4 regions of the Streptomyces sp. NPDC058796 genome follow, and region 4 is predicted to be linked to each of the others. Evidence: riboswitches for the same ligand, from Rfam matches in the RefSeq annotation. Region 4 holds a riboswitch; each other region holds the start of a gene.

Region 1 (4,204 bases), on a different contig from region 4:
AGCGCGCCGCCCGCCACCCAGTGGTCCCCGGAGCCCCGGGCCACCTGCCGGAGATCGAAGCGGAACAGCGCGATCAGGTAGAGCACGATGCCCAGCCAGAACGGCACCAGGGACGCGTGCGCGAGCCACGGCGTCGTCGTCGCCGCGGCGAGCGTGGCGCCGAGCACGGCGAGACCCTCCGTGGCCACGCAGCCCAGGAACACCGCCCCGGGCATCCGGCGCCCCCAGTGCTGTACGACCAGGAAGAGCAGTCCCGGCCACAGCAGTGCCGCCAGCGCCAGCAGCGCCGCCGCCAGGGGCGTCCAGCCGAGCAGCGAGAAGCGGGTGCCGAGCACGGTCGTGGCGGCGACGGCGGTGAGCGCACCCGGCGTCCCCGCCCGTGTCACCCACTGCGCACGCTCGACCAGCAGCAGGTAGACGAAGTTCGCCGCGAGGGTCAGCCAGGCGGCACAGGCCAGGACCAGGGCAATCCGGGACAGGATCTCGTGGCCGGTGAGGTGCAGGCCGACCGACAGGATGCCGGTCGCCATCACCGCGGCACCGGCCGCCGGCGGGCGCTGCGCCCACCAGGCGCGCAGAGGGTAGGGGGAGGCAGGGGAGGCGGGAGAGGCGCCGGACGACATGCCCCCGATGCTAGAGAGCCTCGCGGGTCAGGCCGGTCGCACCACGCTGTGGATCGACCCCTCGCCGTCGTAGTAGACCGACTCCTCGCGGACGTACGCACCCGGCTTCGGGGCGTGGATCATCATGCCGTTGCCGATGTAGAGGCCGACGTGGCTGAGGTCGTCGTAGAAGAAGACCAGGTCACCGGGTTGTGCCTGGGAGACGGGGACGGTCGTGCCGGCGTCCACCTGGTCGTAGGTGGTGCGCGGCAGGGTCACGCCCGCGGCCTTCCAGGCGGCCTGGGTCAGGCCCGAGCAGTCGTAGGAGCCGGGGCCGGTGGCGCCCCAGACGTACGGCTTGCCGATCTGGGCGCGGGCGAAGGCGAGTGCCTTCTCCGCCTTGGTGCCGTAGGAGGCGTCCGGTGCGGAGGGCTCGGTCGTGCCGGTGCCTGAGGAGGTGCCGCCGGACCCGCTCTCCTGCGCCTCCGCCTGTTCCCGTGCCCGCTGCTGCCGCTCCCGTTCCTCCGCCTGCTGCTTCGCGAGTTCGGCGGCCTTGCGGGCGGCCTCCTCCTGCTTCTTCTTCTCGATCGCCGCGAGCCGGGCCTTCTCCTCGGCGGTCAGCTCCGACAGCAGTTCGCGGGCGGTGGCGAGCTTCTTCTGGACGGTGGCCTTCGCCGTCTTCAGGTCGTTCTGCGAATCGGTGAGCGTCTTGAGGCTCTCGGTGGCCTCACGGCGCTTCTTCATCGTCTCGGACTGCTGCGTGACGTAGTCGTCGACCGCGTCCTTCTGGCGGCCGGTGAGCCGGCTCATCAGCTGGTTCTGGTCGAAGTAGTCCTGCGGCGAGTCCGCGAGCAGGAACGTCGCGGTCTGCGGGACCGCGGCGCCCGTACGGTACTGGGCGGAGGCGAAGGACCCCAGCTCCTCGCGTGCCTCGTTGAGCTTCTGGGTGCGCTGGGCGACGTCGTCGAGGAGGTCGTCGACGCGCTTGCGCTGCTTGGCGGTCTTCTCCTTGGCCGCGTTGTACTTCTCGGTCGCCGAACCCGCCTGACGGTAGAGGTCGTCGACCTTCTTCTCGACCTCTTCGAGGCTCGGTCTGCCGTCGTCCGACGGCGTGGCGTTGGCCGACTGGGACAGCAGGGCCACGGAGGTGAGGGCCGCCGTGGCGAGGGCGGGGGTCCGTATGCCTGCGACGCGCGTACCCGTGGGGCGCGGCTTGCGGTGCGACGCCAAGGAGGCGACTCCTTCCAAAGATCCGCCTACCGGGTTAGCTGTCGGGTTCGGGCGGAGTGGTTCCGGAAGGGTTGCCCTACGGCGTGCGCCCCGGCGAGGGCGGTGTGCGCCGATTCACCCCAAGGTTCTCGGTTGGGTCCCCGGCTCCGGGCGCCGTGCGGGCACGCCGGACTCGGCGGAGGCCGCGCGGCCCGGCGAGGTTCGCCGGAGGGGGTCGTGCGGCCTGCCCGCACCGTAGCCAACTCGTGTGGCGGCTGTGAAGGTTGGTGGGTGATATGCCCGATACATTTTCGTGACCTTCGGTGGGAGGATCACTCCAGGTGTGCCGTTCGGTCGCGGGGCGTGTCCGGTGCGGGGGCCACGGCCATTTTCCGGGGCGGGAACCGGTTGTCGGTGGGGCGCCCTAGACTCGGAGAGCGATGAGCAGCCTCTTTGACGACAGCTTCCTGGCGAGCCTCCAGACCCCCCGCGGTCACGAGGAAGAACCTCCGCCGCCGCCCGAGGACGATCACGGACCGGAGCCGGTCCCGCACGATCTGTTCGGCGGGAAGTTCGACGTGCCTCCGGACCGGGACCAGCACTACCGGGACGGCGCCCCCCGCCCCGCCCTGGACCCGGCCGCGCTCCTGGAGGGGCTGAACGAGAACCAGCGCGCCGCCGTCGTCCACTCCGGTTCCCCGCTGCTCATCGTGGCCGGTGCAGGCTCCGGCAAGACGCGCGTGCTCACCCATCGCATCGCCCACCTGCTGGCCGACCGCGGCGTCCACCCCGGCCAGATCCTCGCGATCACCTTCACCAACAAGGCCGCCGGTGAGATGAAGGAGCGCGTCGAGCAGCTCGTCGGCCCGCGGGCGAACGCGATGTGGGTGATGACGTTCCACAGCGCCTGCGTCCGCATTCTGCGCCGCGAGTCGAAGCGGCTCGGCTTCACGTCGTCCTTCTCGATCTACGACGCCGCCGACTCCAAGCGTCTGATGGCCCTGGTCTGCCGCGACCTCGACCTGGACCCCAAGCGCTTCCCGCCCAAGTCCTTCAGCGCCAAGATCTCGAACCTGAAGAACGAGCTGATCGACGAGGAGGACTTCGCCGCCCAGGCCGCCGACGGCTTCGAGAAGACGCTCGCGCAGGCCTACGCCATGTACCAGTCGCGGCTGCGCGAGGCCAACGCCCTCGACTTCGACGACCTGATCATGACGACGGTCAACCTGCTGCGCGCCTTCCCGGACGTCGCCGAGCACTACCGCCGCCGCTTCCGGCACGTCCTGGTCGACGAGTACCAGGACACCAACCACGCCCAGTACGCCCTGGTGCGCGAGCTGGTCGGTACGCCTGCCGAACACCCCGTCGACGTGCCGCCCGAGGCCGAGGTCCCGCCCGCCGAGCTCTGCGTGGTGGGCGACGCCGACCAGTCGATCTACGCTTTCCGCGGCGCCACCATCCGCAACATCCTCCAGTTCGAGGAGGACTACCCGGACGCGACCACGATCCTCCTGGAGCAGAACTACCGCTCCACCCAGACCATCCTCAGCGCCGCCAACGCGGTCATCGAGCGCAACGAGTCCCGCCGCCCCAAGAACCTCTGGACCAACCAGGGCGCCGGCTCGCAGATCACCGGGTACGTCGCCGACACCGAGCACGACGAGGCCCAGTTCGTCGCCGACGAGATAGACCGCCTCACGGACGCGGGCGAGGCCAAGGCCGGCGACGTCGCCGTCTTCTACCGCACCAACGCGCAGTCCCGCGTCTTCGAAGAGGTCTTCATCCGCGTCGGCCTGCCCTACAAGGTCGTCGGCGGCGTCCGCTTCTACGAGCGCAAGGAGGTCCGGGACGTCCTGGCCTACCTGCGGGTGCTGGCCAACCCGGAGGACTCGGTGCCGCTGCGCCGCATCCTCAACGTCCCCAAGCGCGGCATCGGCGACCGCGCCGAGGCGATGATCGACGCCCTCGCCCAGCGCGAGAAGATCAGCTTCCCGCAGGCGCTCAGGCGCGTCGACGAGGCGTACGGCATGGCCGCGCGCTCCGCGAACGCCGTCAAGCGGTTCAACACCCTCATGGAGGATCTCCGCACCGTCGTCGAGTCCGGCGCCGGACCGGCGACCGTGCTGGAGGCGGTCCTCGAGCGCACCGGCTACCTCGCCGAGCTGCAGGCCTCCACGGACCCGCAGGACGAGACCCGCATCGAGAACCTCCAGGAACTCGCGGCGGTCGCCCTGGAGTTCGAGCAGGAGCAGGGAGAGGGCGAGGAGACCGGCACCCTGGCGGACTTCCTGGAGAAGGTCGCCCTCGTCGCTGACTCCGACCAGATCCCCGACGAGGAGGACGGCGACGGCGTCGTCACCCTGATGACCCTGCACACCGCGAAGGGCCTGGAG
Region 2 (4,204 bases), on a different contig from region 4:
GCCGGGCCCCGCCCCATGTCGAGCACGCAGATGCCCTCAAAGGCGGCGGCCTCGGCCATCCGCAGGTGCAGGATCAGCCCCGGCGAGTACTTGGCGAAGTCCGGGTCGTACGCCGGGAACCAGCACGCCAGGACCGTCGCCGAGCGCAGCCCGAAGTGGGCGGCCATCGGCCGTCCGCCGGCGTAGAGCACGGACAGCGTGCCCGTGCACTCCGGCGCCCGGGTCCCGGCCAGCCGCCCGACGAGCCGGGTGATCCACTCCTGGGCGAACCGGTCCCGGCGCCCCGTCCTGCGGTACTGCGCCGACTTCCAGCCCATGAGGGTGCGCAGCGCGGCCGGGTCACGCTCGTCGAAGACGAAGCGCACGTCCCCGACCTGGCGGCCGAGCCGGCGCTCCTTGGCGAGGGTGGTCTTCAGGAACTTCGGTGACCGCGCGCGCAGCGCGCTCTCGTACGCCGCGTACCCCTGCTCCACGTCGATGACGTAGGTGGTGTGCTGCTCGGCGGCGTGCGGTACGAACAGTCCCTGGTCCGCCTCCAGGTTGTCGAAGGCGAAGCTGGACAGGGAGCAGGCCCGCAGCAGTTGGCGGGTGTCCGGGGCGAGGTCCTGGCGCAGCACCGCGCCCTGGCAGTCCGACACCCCGAGCCCGATCGCGCGGCCCTGTCCCAGGGGCCCGCGCTCGTGCGGCAGGAAACCCGCCGCCTCGCCGCCGTCGTACACCACCGCCACCCGCGCCCGCGGCCGTACCCGGCCCACGACGTCGGTGAACTCCGGTTCCATGAACGGATTGCGTGGCGCCGTCGACTTGGCGCGCAGCTCGCGCCAGCGTTCCCGTTCCCCCTCGCCCAGTTCCTCCGGCCTGAGCACACGCACACGTCCGCTGTTCAACCCGACCCCCCGATCAAGTCCCCCCTGGACACAAGGAAGGTACCTCCGGGGCCGCCCGGCCGGTAGGTAGCGGACCATCTTGTTGCCAACCGGTGCACAGGCCTTTAACCGGCTTTAGCCGATGATGTGCCAGGTTTCGGACACGATCGGGCGTCGTCGTGCGTACTCGGACGTACTCGCTGCGTCCTCGTTCGGAAGCGGTCCGGAAGCGGTCGCGGGTGAGTCGGGCACGTGCCGCGTCCGTATTCTCTGATCATGGACCGCACCGCATATTCACTCGTCGCCACCGACCTCGACGGCACGCTGCTCCGCGGCGACGACACCGTCTCCGACCGGTCGCTGGCCGCGCTGGCCCGGGTGGCCGGCGCCGGTGCGCGGCACCTGGTGGTGACGGGGCGGCCGGCGCCCCGGGTGCGCACCCTCCTGGACCGCCTCGGCTGCACGGGACTCGCGGTGTGCGGACAGGGCGCGCAGGTGTACGACGCGGGCGCGCACCGGATGCTCTGGTCGGTCACCCTGGACCGGGAACTGGCCGAAACAGCGCTCGGCAAGATCGAGGCGGAGGTCGGGCAGGTGTACGCCGCGGCCGATCAGGACGGCGTCGACGGCCTCACCCTCATCGAGCCCGGGTACCTGATGCCCCACCCGACGCTGCCCGCGGTGCGCGTCGACCGGCGCGACGAACTGTGGGCCACGCCGATCAGCAAGGTGCTGCTGCGCCACCCCGACCTGTCCGACGACGAGTTGGCGGCGACGGCGCGCGCGGTGGTCGGCTCCCTCGCCACGGTCACCATGTCGGGGCCGGGGACGGTGGAGCTCCAGCCGTGCGGCATCACCAAGGCGACCGGCCTCGCGCTGGCCGCCGAGCGCCTGGGGGTGAGCCGGCGGCGGACGATCGCCTTCGGGGACATGCCCAACGACATCCCCATGTTCCACTGGGCGGCCCACGGCGTCGCCATGGCCGGCGCCCACCCCGAACTCAAGGCGGTCGCCGACGAGGTCACCACGACGAACGAGGACGACGGCGTGGCCGTCGTCCTCGAACGGATCTTCAGTACCTCTTGACGAGGCTCGGCAAGCGCCCCGGTACGGCTCAGTACGCGCCGAAGACGTTGTCGATCGAGCCGTAGCGGTCGGCCGCGTAGTTGCAGGCGGCGGTGATGTTGGCGACCGGGTCGTACGGGTCCCAGGAGGTGCCCTCGACGTGGTACGCCTGGAAGGTCGGGTCGATCACCTGGAGCAGGCCCTTGGACGGGGTGCCGTTGACGGCGTTGATGTCCCAGTTGTTGATGGCGAGCGGGTTGCCGGACGACTCCCGCATGATGTTGCGGTGGATGCCCTCGTACGAGCCGGGGATGCCGTGCTGGGCCATGATGTCCAGCGATTCCCGGATCCAGCCGTCGAGGGTGTTCGAGTACGTCGTCGTGGCGGTGGCGGCGGCCGGCGCCGCGGCCGGGGTGGCCGCGGAGGCGCTGGTGGCACCGATGAGCGGCAGGGCGAGCACCGCGGCGCCGGTGCCGGCCACGGCGAGCTTCCGGGCGAGGCGGCTGGTGCGGGCGTGACGGTTCTGACCGTTGGCAGACATGCTGAGTCCCTCTCCTTACGCCTGCGAGGTGAGCTGTCGGGTTCGGGCGGGGAGGTGCCCGGCCGGGCCCTGACGGGCACGGCTTCACCCCGAGCCGTTCCGGTGGTGACCGGCACGGCGACTTACCTGGGTCCCCCGCTCCTGCCGGCGAGTGTGTTGGCGGATGACTGTGCGTCCGGGCGGTGGCAGGATTCGGCGTCCGCCCGACAGGCCGGGAACGTATGCGAGAGCACATGTCCGGAACAAGTGCAGGAATCACCCAACGCGCCTGTTGACCTTGGTCTGGGGCATTTGGGGTGCTTGATCCTTTGCGGCCGCCAAGCCTCAACTCGCTTGCGGGGCAAAGGGAGGGCGCAGTCGGCTGCCGGGTTGCCTGCGGGTGGCGTGAAGTGAGCCAACTCACCGGCCTCAACAAGAGCGGCAAATCGGGCATTCGACTCAAGTGCGAGTCAATCGTCCGCAGGTTGGGAGGGCTTCGGGTTGGACGGGCGGCCGGTCCGGGGCGCCGTCGGATGGGCTCCGTGTTCGGCCTCCGTGCTCTCCGGTGTTCGCGAGCGCGTCGTGCGGGCATGCGTTCGTGTCGGAGGGGGGCGAGTGGGTGACGTACTCGGAGTGCGGGCCGTTGGGAGGGGTGATGTGATCTTCGGTGGCGGCTTTCGGCCTCGAGGATGTCGATCGATATCTGCTCATATCGCCTGATCAAAAACATACCGCGCATGATCTGATACCGACCGGCCTGTAACGGTGGGCGCTAGCGGTGATCGAAACGTGACCGGATACGCTGACTTGAGTGGTGGCAGCGACCTATCGACAAACCAGGTAATCGCCAGTAGACACCAGCAGACAGGAGACCCCTCGTGACCGTCGTCGGGCCGTTCGGGCTGAGCGTGCGGGACCAGGCTCTGGAAGCCGATGTCCAGGCCGGATTGGTCGCGGTCGAGGAAGGGTTGCTTGAGGCAACCAAAAGCGAGGTGCCCTTCATCACGGAGGCCGCCCAGCACCTGGTGCGGGCCGGCGGCAAACGGTTCCGGCCACTGCTGGTGATGCTCTCGGCCCAGTTCGGCGACCCCTACGCCCCCGGCATCGTGCCCTCGGCCGTCGTCGTCGAGCTGACCCACCTCGCCACCCTGTACCACGACGACGTGATGGACGAGGCCGCCGTGCGGCGCGGGGTGCCCAGCGCGAACACCCGCTGGGGGAACTCGGTGGCCGTCCTCACCGGCGACTTCCTCTTCGCCCGCGCCTCCCAGATCCTCGCCGACCTCGGTCCCGAGGCGGTCCGCGTGCAGGCCCTGGCGTTCGAGCGGCTGGTCACCGGCCAGATCCTCGAGACGGCCGGGCCGCAGGACGGGCGTGACCCGGTCGACCACTACCTGGACGTGCTGGGCGGCAAGACGGGGTCGCTGGTGGCCGTCTCCTGCCGGTTCGGCGCGATGATGTCCGGTGCCGACGAGACGGTCGTCGACGTGCTCACCCAGTACGGCGAGCGGCTCGGCGTCGCCTTCCAGCTCGCGGACGACGTCCTGGACATCGCCTCCGACTCCCACGAGTCCGGCAAGACGCCCGGCACCGACCTGCGCGAGGGCATCCCGACCCTGCCGGTGCTGCGGCTGCGCGAGCGCGCGGAGCGGCTGGGGCTGGCCGAGGACATCGCGCTGTCCGAGCTGCTCGACTCCGACCTGAGTGACGACGCCCGGCACGCCGAGGCGCTGCGCCTGCTGCGCGCCCACCC
Region 3 (4,204 bases), on a different contig from region 4:
CGGCGGCGCTGCGCGAACCCGCGCTGCGGGAGGTCGCCCGGGACCTGGACCGGCAGTGGAAGGCGGCGCTCTCCGGGGTCATCGCCGAGGGCGTGGCCGCCGGGGAGTTCCGGTGCGCGGATCCCGACGGCGCCGCCCTGCGTCTGACCGCCTTCCTCGACGGGCTGGCGGTGCAGCTGACGTCGTACGCGGGCACGGTGCCCCGGGCCAGGGCCCGCGAGTGGACGGACGAGGCGCTCGCGCGGGAGCTGGGCCTGGACCGGGAGGCACTGACGGGGCCCCGCGGCTAGGGGCTGACGGCTGAACGGCTCCGTCAGGCCACCGACGCGATCCGCATCTTGATGTCGTCCGCGGACAGCGTCCCCTTGGCCATCACGTGGTCGCCCGAGGACTCGCCGCGCAGCCGGCGTCCGATCCACGGCACCAGGTACTCGCGGGCCCAGTGCACGTCGTCCCGCCGGACGTCCAGGGTGCCGCGGGGCGGCAGCGGCGGCCAGGGCTGGTCCGGGTCGGCGGGGACGGGCAGGCCGAGGACCTGGCCCGCGCGCAGTGCCACTCGCGTGTGGCCCTCCGGCGACAGGTGCAACCGGTCGGCGTCCCACGCCCTGCGGTCCTGGACGGTGCGCAGCGACCACAGGTCGAGCACGGGGCAGCCGTAGCGGTCGGCGACGGCGCGGACGTGTCCGTTGTACGTGGCGATCTTGCCGCGCAGGTGCTTGAGGACGGGCACCCCGCGGGTGTCGAATCCGGTCGTCACCAGGACGGTGCCCGCGGCGGCGGTCAGCGCGGCCACCGCCCGCTCGAACCGCTCGGCCACCTCGTCGGGGTCGGTGCCGGGCCGGATGATGTCGTTGCCGCCGGCGCAGAACGAGACCAGGTCCGGCGCGAGTTCGACGGCCCGGGGCACCTGCTCGGCCACGATCTGGTCGAGCAGCCTGCCGCGTACGGCGAGGTTCGTGTACGTGAAGTCGCCCTCGGGGCGCCGGTCCGCGAGCAGTACGGCGAACCGGTCGGCCCAGCCGACGAACGCCCCGTCGGGGCCGGGGTCGCCGACGCCCTCGGTGAAGCTGTCCCCCACCGCCACGTACGACCCGATCACTGCTCTGCTGTCACTCTTCGAATCGTCTGCCACATCGACCCATCATTCACCTCGGAATGTGACCTACGCGACCGTAGGAAGGGGTTGACGGGCGGTGAGAAACACCACGCCTAAAGTGTTCACCAATTCAGGAATACGCCGAAGGCCGGACCCGGGGATCGGGGTCCGGCCTTCGGTGGCGCGGGCCGCGCCGAACGGTCGTCAGAGAGAGACGCCGTGCGAGCGCAGGTACGCGATCGGGTCCACGTCCGATCCGTAGTCCGGGGTGGTGCGGATCTCGAAGTGCAGGTGCGGGCCGGTCACGTTGCCGGTGGCACCCGACAGGCCGACCTGCTGACCCGCCGTCACGGACTGACCGGCCGAGACGGAGAGGGAGGACAGGTGGGCGTACTGGGCGTAGTGGCCGTCGGCGAGCCGGATGACGACCTGGTTGCCGTAGGCGCCGCCCCAGCCGGCGGAGACGACGGTGCCCGCGCCGACGGCCTTGAGCGAGGTGCCGGTCGGGACGACGAAGTCGGTGCCGGTGTGGTAGCCGCTGGACCACATGCTGCCCGTCTGGTGGTACGGGGTGCCGATGGTGCCGCTCGGGACCGGCGAGGTGAAGCCGCTGGCGGTGCCGGCGGACTGGGTGCTCGTGCCGGAGGAGCCGGAGTCCGAGGAGGAGGCCTTCGCGGCGTCGGAGGACTTCCCGGCCTCGGCCGACTCGGTCTTCCCGGAGGACGACTTCTCGGTCTTGGCGGGCTTCTCGGCCGCGGGCTGCTCGGCGGCGGGCTGCTCGGACTTGGCGGCCTGCCCGCCGAGCGTGAGCTCCAGGCCGGGGTGGATCAGCGACGGGTCGGACCCGACGGCCTCGCGGTTGTCCGCGTAGAGCTTCTTCCAGCCGCCGTCGACGTCCTGCTCGTCGGCGATCTTCGAGAGGTAGTCACCGCTGCGCACGGTGTACGTGCGCGAGTCGGAGTTCTTCTCGGCGGCGGCCTTCTGGGCCGACGCCGGAGCGGACTGCACGGCCTGCTCGGAAACGGACTGGGCGGGAGCGGCCTGGGCGCCGGCGGCACCCATCAGCGGGAGCGCGAGCGCGGCGCCGCCGGTTCCGGCGACGGCGATGGCACGGGTCAGGCGCATGGCCTTGGTACGACGGTGCTTACCCTTCGCGGGCATGACGAATTCCTCTCCGGCGCCTGCGAGGTGAGCTGTCGGGTTCGGGCTGGAGATGCCCGGCCGCGCCGAGACGCGGCTTAACCCCAAGCCGTTCCGGGAACCGGAACAGGCGGTCGTACCTGTGGGTCCCCCGCTCCTGCCGTGTACGGGTGGTGGATGAATGCGGGCTCCGGTCGGCGGCAGGATTAGGCGTCCGTCCGGATCGGTGGTGAACGTAAGGGACCAAGACGCACAGGGACAAGCGAGGGGTTCCCTCGACGGGTGTTCCGGTTGATCCATTACCGGGAACGCCCGTCACACTCCGTCGATTCCTGTGGCGCCGTTTCTCGCGAACGGCCATGAAAACCGGCTGAATTACGTGAACATGACGAGCAACGCACCGTCACGGATATGACGCTGCTCACGCGCCTCCCCCTTAGCCTCTTTTATTCCAGAGCGAGTTGGGATTAAGGCACTATTTCGGACAGAAAGCCCGGAAGCGGCACAGTCGGTTCACTTCACCCCTGCGCCTCCGCACCGTGCCGTATCGTCGAGTGACACCCGTCGGCGAGCGGCGCCGGCGGAGCGGAGTGGGAGGAGCCCCCGTGACGCAGCAGGTGCCGTCGACCGAACCCGAGCTGGCCGGGGTGCGCAACTTCCGCGACGTGGGCGGACTGCCGACCGTGGACGGACGGAGGGTGCGGCAGGGGGTGCTGTTCCGCAGCGGCCACCTCGCGCACGCCACCGGGGAGGACGCCGCGTTCCTGTCCTCGCTGGGCCTGCACACGATCTTCGACTTCCGCAACGCCGCCGACCAGAAGCTCGACGGCCCCGACGTCGAGCTGCCGGGCGTGCGCAATGTGAACCTGCCGCTGAGCGACCCGGCCGACGGCGCCGAGTTCTGGAAGATGGTCCGCGACGGCGACCTCGACCAGCTGCGCGAGATCCTCGCGGACGGCAAGGGCGCCCAGCGGATGATCGACTCGTACCGCATGATCATCAAGGAGCGCACGGCGGAGCACTCCCGGGTGCTGCACGCGCTCGCCGAGGACAGCGTCCCCGCCCTGATGCACTGCGCGGCCGGCAAGGACCGTGCGGGCCTGTCGATCGCGATCACGCTGCTCGCCCTCGGTGTCGAGCGCGACGCCGTCGTCGAGGACTACCTGAAGTCGAACGCCACGCACCGCCGCTACAAGGTGCGCCGCAGCAGCACCGCCGCCTCCGCCTACTCCCCCGAGGTCATGGAGCTGCTCAGCCCTCTCTTCGACGCCCGCGCCGAGTACCTGGCGGCGGCCTTCGAGACGGTCGAGCAGACCTGGGGCGGCGTCGACCCCTACCTGGAGAAGGGCCTGCGGATCACTCCGCAGACCCGCGACCGGCTGCGCGAGCGGATGCTGGACTGAGCCGGCGGCTCATCCGCTGTTGGCACCCACCTCGAAGAGCAGGTAGATGAAGGCTGCCAGCACATGCCCCACGACGAGGTAGATGAAGAGCCGCACCCAGACCGCGCGCGGCCACTTGTCCTGCATGTTCATGATGTCTCTCCAGGGAAGGGGTGGCCCGGCGCGGCGGCCGGGCCCAGGCACAGCGCCGCCGTCGGGCTCTGGAGCAGCGTGTGGACGAAGAGGAGCTCGACCCCGTCGGCGTCCTGAGCGGCGATGCGGTGCGGGGTCAGCGAGTCGAAGTGGGCGCTGTCGCCCGCACCGAGCCGGTATACCGCGTCCCCGAGCCGGAGCCGCAGCCGGCCCCGCAGGACGTGGATCCACTCCTCACCGGGGTGCACCCGGACGATGTCGCCCTGGGAGCCGTGCGGCACGTGCACACGCAGGGCCTGCATACCGCGGCCGGCCCCACCGGCCTGCCAGTAGGTCCAGCCGCCGGCGAAGCTCGGCTCCATTGCGTCGGCCCGCACGACCGCGTCCCGGTCCGCGGCCGTCTCGCCGAGCAGTTCCGAGACGGTCGTACCGT
Region 4 (4,204 bases):
GCCCCTGGTGGGCGTCCTGGACGAGGAAGGCGACCTCGGCCTCGTCGGCGGGCGCGGTGGCGGGCGCTCCGCCGGCGCCGATCCGGTCGTAGCGTACGGTGGCGATGAACTCGCCGCCGACGGTGGCCGCGAGTCCCACCCGGTCCACAAAGTCGTGGTGCGTGAAGCGGTGGACGTCCTTGGCGGACAGGCGAGGGTACGGCGCGAAGAAGCGGTAGTACTTCGACTCGTCGGAGACCTGCTCGTAGAAGCTGACCAGGCGCTCGGCGTCATCAACGGTGATGGGGCGGACGCGCGCGGTGCCGCCGTCGCGCAGCACCACGTCGGCCTCCCAGTGGGCGGGATACTCGTGCCGGTCCGACGAGGTCTGCATGGGCCCCAGAGTACGGCTCGCGTACGACAACGGCGCGAGGCAGTCTGTGGAGGACGGAAGGTCGGGCCGAGGCCGCGGTCCGACGATCACGCGGGGCGGCGCGCGGTGCCGTCCCGGCACGCTTCACGATGTGGGAAACTGGTCTAGACAAGACTGGTCTAGACAACACGAAATCTTGAACACCTGAAGGGCAGCATCACATGGCTGAGCGCCGCGTCAACGTCGGCTGGGCCGAGGGCCTCCACGCCCGCCCCGCCTCCATCTTCGTCCGAGCCGCCACGGCCACAGGCGTCCCGGTCACGATCGCCAAGGCCGACGGTTCCCCCGTCAACGCGGCCTCCATGCTGGCCGTCCTCGGCCTCGGCGCCCAGGGCGGCGAGGAGATCGTCCTCGCGTCCGACGCCGAGGGCGCGGACGCCGCCCTGGACCGGCTGGCGAAGCTGGTCTCCGAGGGCCTCGAGGAGCTTCCCGAGACCGTCTGACCGACGGAAAGAGGAAGACCGAACGGCCCGCCCGGAGCACCGGGCGGGCCTTTCTCTTCCCATCCAGGGATCGCGCCACCGCTTTTCGAGGACATTCGGAGGCAACGGAAAACGCCTCCGATGAATACCTCTTGTATACGGGCCGCGTGTTAATACCGCGGGCTCGGCGTGTTTACGGCACGTTGCGAATTCCTCACACCCTCGGTCCGCTCGCCCTCGGGGGCGAACCGCAGTCGGTACGCGGGAGCGGACCGCTCGGTGTGCAGTGCCATGAGCGCCCGCGCGCGCTCGCCGTCCCCCCGGGCCACCGCGTCGGTGATCGCGCCGTGCTCCGCCCAGCAGCCCGCCTGATCAGCCGGCGCCGCCACGGAGTACATCCAGGCGATCTTGCGGCGCAACTGGGTCAGCAGGGATGCCAGGGAGGGACTGCCGGCGGCCTGGGCGAGGGTCTCGTGGAACCATCCGTCCAGTGCGCGCAAGTCCTCGCCGTGGCCCTGCCCGGCGCGTTCCTGACCCAGCCTGACCAGCCCGCGCAGGACCTTGAGGTGGGCCTCGGTGCGGCGCCGGGCGGCCCGTGCGGCACCCAGGGGTTCCAGGAGGGCACGGGTCTCCAGCAGGTCGGCGGCCTCCTGTTCGGTGGGTTCCGCGACGCACGCACCCGCGTGCCGCCGGGTCACCACGAAGCCCTCGGCCTCCAGCGTGCGCAGGGCCTCGCGGACGGGGACGCGGGAGACTCCGTAACGGCGGGCGAGGAGTTCCTCGGTGAGGCGGCCGCCGCGCGCGTGGACACCGGCGACGATGTCGTCCCGGATCGCCGTGCACACCGAGTGCGCCGGAATACGCATGCCCGACCTCCGCCTTAATCCCCGTGAGACGTCGACGATTGACGCGTGTTCGGTGACTCTAGGCCAGGCGGGCGGATATTCCGACGCCGGGTCGGATTTCATGGCCATTTTTTGGACAGCGGTCGTGTTCCGCGACCGCACGCGGAAATGGGAAAGGCCCCGGCTCGGGGAGCCGGGGCCTCTCCAGGACCTTGCCGTCAGCGGTCCGTCGTCAGACGTTGACGCCGTGGGAGCGGAGGTAGGCGACGGGGTCGATGTCCGAGCCGTACTCGGCGCCCGTACGGGCCTCGAAGTGCAGGTGCGGTCCCGTGACGTTGCCGGTGGCACCGGAGAGGCCGATCTGCTGGCCGGCGGAGACCGACTGGCCCACCGAGACGCCGATGGACGACAGATGGCCGTACTGCGTGTACGTGCCGTCGTGCATCTTGATCACGACCTGGTTGCCGTACGCCCCGCCCCAGCCGGCCTCGACGACGGTGCCAACGCCGACGGCGTGCACGGTGGTGCCGGTGGAGGCGTGGAAGTCGATGCCGGTGTGGCTGCCGGAGGACCACAGGGAGCTGCCGGCCCGGTAGGCGGTGGAGACGTACGAGGCGGTGATCGGCGACACGAAGGTGTTGAGTCGCTCGCGTTCGGCCTCCCGCGCGGCGCGCTCCTTGGCCTCGCGCGCCTCCTCGGCCGCTTCGGCGGCCCGCTCCCGCGCGGCCTCCTGGGCCGCCTCACGGGCGGCGGCGAGCTGGGCGGCCTGCTCCTGGGCGGCGGCCTGCGCGTCGATCTCGTCGGCTATGGAGTCGCCGATGGAGACGACCGGGGTGATCCCGGTCTGCTCCGCCTCGGACTCGGCGGCGAGCGCCGGTGCGGCGAGGGTGCCGACGACGCCGGTGGTGGCGAGGGCCGCGACTCCCGCCGCGCGGGCGGTGGTGCGGTGCATCCGGCTGGGACGGCGGTGCTTCCCGGTGGCGCGCGTGAACGCCATGTAGAGGCTGGTCCTTTCCTTCCCTCTCGCCTACCGGGTTAGCTGACGGGTTCGGAGGTGGAAGGTCTCCTACGGACCCCCTCGCTGCACGCGCGGGCGTCCGATTCACCCCAGGGACTGCGATGGGTCCCCGGCTCCCCTGGCTCGCGCCGTACGGGGACTCGGCGATGGCTGTCCGGTGCCGCGGGTGCGGCGTACTGCCTGACGAACAGCCCGGAAGACGCTAAGCGCGGTTGCCTTCAATCCTCAAACGCAACAGGCTTTTTGTAGCGCATGCCACAGGGCAGACAGGCTGTCTCTCCCTCAATTCGGACAAACGGTGGCCCTGGTGACACTCGGGTCACCAGGGCCACCACGCGCGCGCGGCGCTACTCGGCCGACACCACGGTGACTTCACCGATGCCGAGGGCCTCGACGGGCGCCTTGATCTGCGCGGCGTCGCCGACGAGCACCGTCACCAGGCGGTCCACCGGGAAGGCGTTCACGACCGCCGCCGTGGCCTCCACGGTGCCGGTGGCGGCGAGTTGGCGGTAGAGCGCGGCCTGGTAGTCGTCGGGCAGGTGCTGCTCGACCTGGTCGGCCAGCGTGCTCGCCACGGCCGCCGCCGTCTCGTACTTCAGCGGCGCCACACCCACCAGGTTCTGCACGGCGACGTCGCGTTCGGCGTCGGTGAGTCCGCCTTCCGCGAGCGTGCGCAGCACCGTCCACAGGTCCTGCAGCGCGGGGCCGGTGTTGGGGGTGTCGACGGATCCGCTGATGGCGAGCATGGCGGCACCGGTGCCGTCGGGCGCGGAGAGCAGGACCTGCCCGAACGCCCGCACGCCGTAGGTGTAGCCCTTCTCCTCGCGCAGCACGCGGTCCAGGCGGGAGGTGAGGGTGCCGCCGAGGCAGTAGGTGCCGAGCACCTGCGCGGGCCAGACCCGGTCGTGCCGGTCGGCACCGGTGCGGCCGATCAGCAGCTGCGTCTGGACGGCGCCGGGACGGTCCACGATGACGACCCGGCCCCGGTCGTCGGCGGTCACCGGGGGCACGGGGCGCGGTTCGGCGGCGGAACCGGTCCACCCGCCCAGGGTGTCGCCGAGCAGCGCGCCGAGGTCGATGCCGGTGAGGTCGCCGACGACCACCGCGGTGGCCGTGGCGGGACGCACGTGCTTCTCGTAGAAGGCCCGTACGGCGGCGGAGTCGACGTTCGCCACCGTTTCCTCGGTGCCCTGGCGCGGGCGCGACACGCGCGAGCCGGCCGGGAACAGCTCCTTGGAGAGTTCCTTGGCCGCGCGGCGGGCCGGGTTGGCCAGCTCGTGCGGGATCTCGTCGAGCCGGTTGCGGACCAGGCGTTCGACCTCACCGTCCGCGAACGCGGGCGCCCTGAGGGCGTCGGCGAGCAGGCCGAGCGCCTTGGCGAGGCGCGAGGCGGGCACCTCCAGGCTCAGCCGGACGCCGGGGTGGTCGGCGTGGGCGTCGAGGGTGGCGCCGCAACGCTCCAGCTCGGCGGCGAACTCCTCGGCGGAGTGCTTGTCGGTGCCCTCCG

Evidence for each region. A riboswitch is a leader RNA that binds a small molecule or an ion and turns the genes downstream of it on or off. The one in region 4 is predicted to bind cyclic di-AMP.
Region 1: another riboswitch for cyclic di-AMP. It lies ahead of ACFW47_RS06935 (NlpC/P60 family protein); the one in region 4 lies ahead of ACFW47_RS17885 (M23 family metallopeptidase).
Region 2: another riboswitch for cyclic di-AMP. It lies ahead of ACFW47_RS06040 (transglycosylase SLT domain-containing protein); the one in region 4 lies ahead of ACFW47_RS17885 (M23 family metallopeptidase).
Region 3: another riboswitch for cyclic di-AMP. It lies ahead of ACFW47_RS14740 (peptidoglycan DD-metalloendopeptidase family protein); the one in region 4 lies ahead of ACFW47_RS17885 (M23 family metallopeptidase).

Annotation. Positions count from the first base shown of each region.
Region 1 is NZ_JBHYOP010000002.1:354,719-358,922, forward strand. It holds gene ACFW47_RS06930 (tellurite resistance/C4-dicarboxylate transporter family protein) at 1-623, opposite strand, end outside; gene ACFW47_RS06935 (NlpC/P60 family protein) at 651-1,832, opposite strand; cyclic di-AMP (ydaO/yuaA leader) riboswitch at 1,839-2,020, opposite strand; gene pcrA (DNA helicase PcrA) at 2,252-4,204, shown strand, end outside.
Region 2 is NZ_JBHYOP010000002.1:178,718-182,921, forward strand. It holds gene ACFW47_RS06030 (GNAT family N-acetyltransferase) at 1-866, opposite strand, end outside; gene ACFW47_RS06035 (HAD family hydrolase) at 1,143-1,952, shown strand; gene ACFW47_RS06040 (transglycosylase SLT domain-containing protein) at 1,981-2,472, opposite strand; cyclic di-AMP (ydaO/yuaA leader) riboswitch at 2,477-2,644, opposite strand; gene ACFW47_RS06045 (polyprenyl synthetase family protein) at 3,330-4,204, shown strand, end outside.
Region 3 is NZ_JBHYOP010000005.1:109,363-113,566, forward strand. It holds gene ACFW47_RS14730 (TetR/AcrR family transcriptional regulator) at 1-290, shown strand, start outside; gene ACFW47_RS14735 (SGNH/GDSL hydrolase family protein) at 314-1,099, opposite strand; gene ACFW47_RS14740 (peptidoglycan DD-metalloendopeptidase family protein) at 1,301-2,257, opposite strand; cyclic di-AMP (ydaO/yuaA leader) riboswitch at 2,262-2,419, opposite strand; gene ACFW47_RS14745 (tyrosine-protein phosphatase) at 2,842-3,639, shown strand; gene ACFW47_RS14750 (DUF6126 family protein) at 3,649-3,765, opposite strand; gene ACFW47_RS14755 (helix-turn-helix domain-containing protein) at 3,768-4,204, opposite strand, start outside.
Region 4 is NZ_JBHYOP010000006.1:335,881-340,084, forward strand. It holds gene ACFW47_RS17870 (GNAT family N-acetyltransferase) at 1-373, opposite strand, end outside; gene ACFW47_RS17875 (HPr family phosphocarrier protein) at 574-855, shown strand; gene ACFW47_RS17880 (GntR family transcriptional regulator) at 1,005-1,700, opposite strand; gene ACFW47_RS17885 (M23 family metallopeptidase) at 1,912-2,676, opposite strand; cyclic di-AMP (ydaO/yuaA leader) riboswitch at 2,689-2,853, opposite strand; gene ACFW47_RS17890 (M16 family metallopeptidase) at 3,045-4,204, opposite strand, start outside.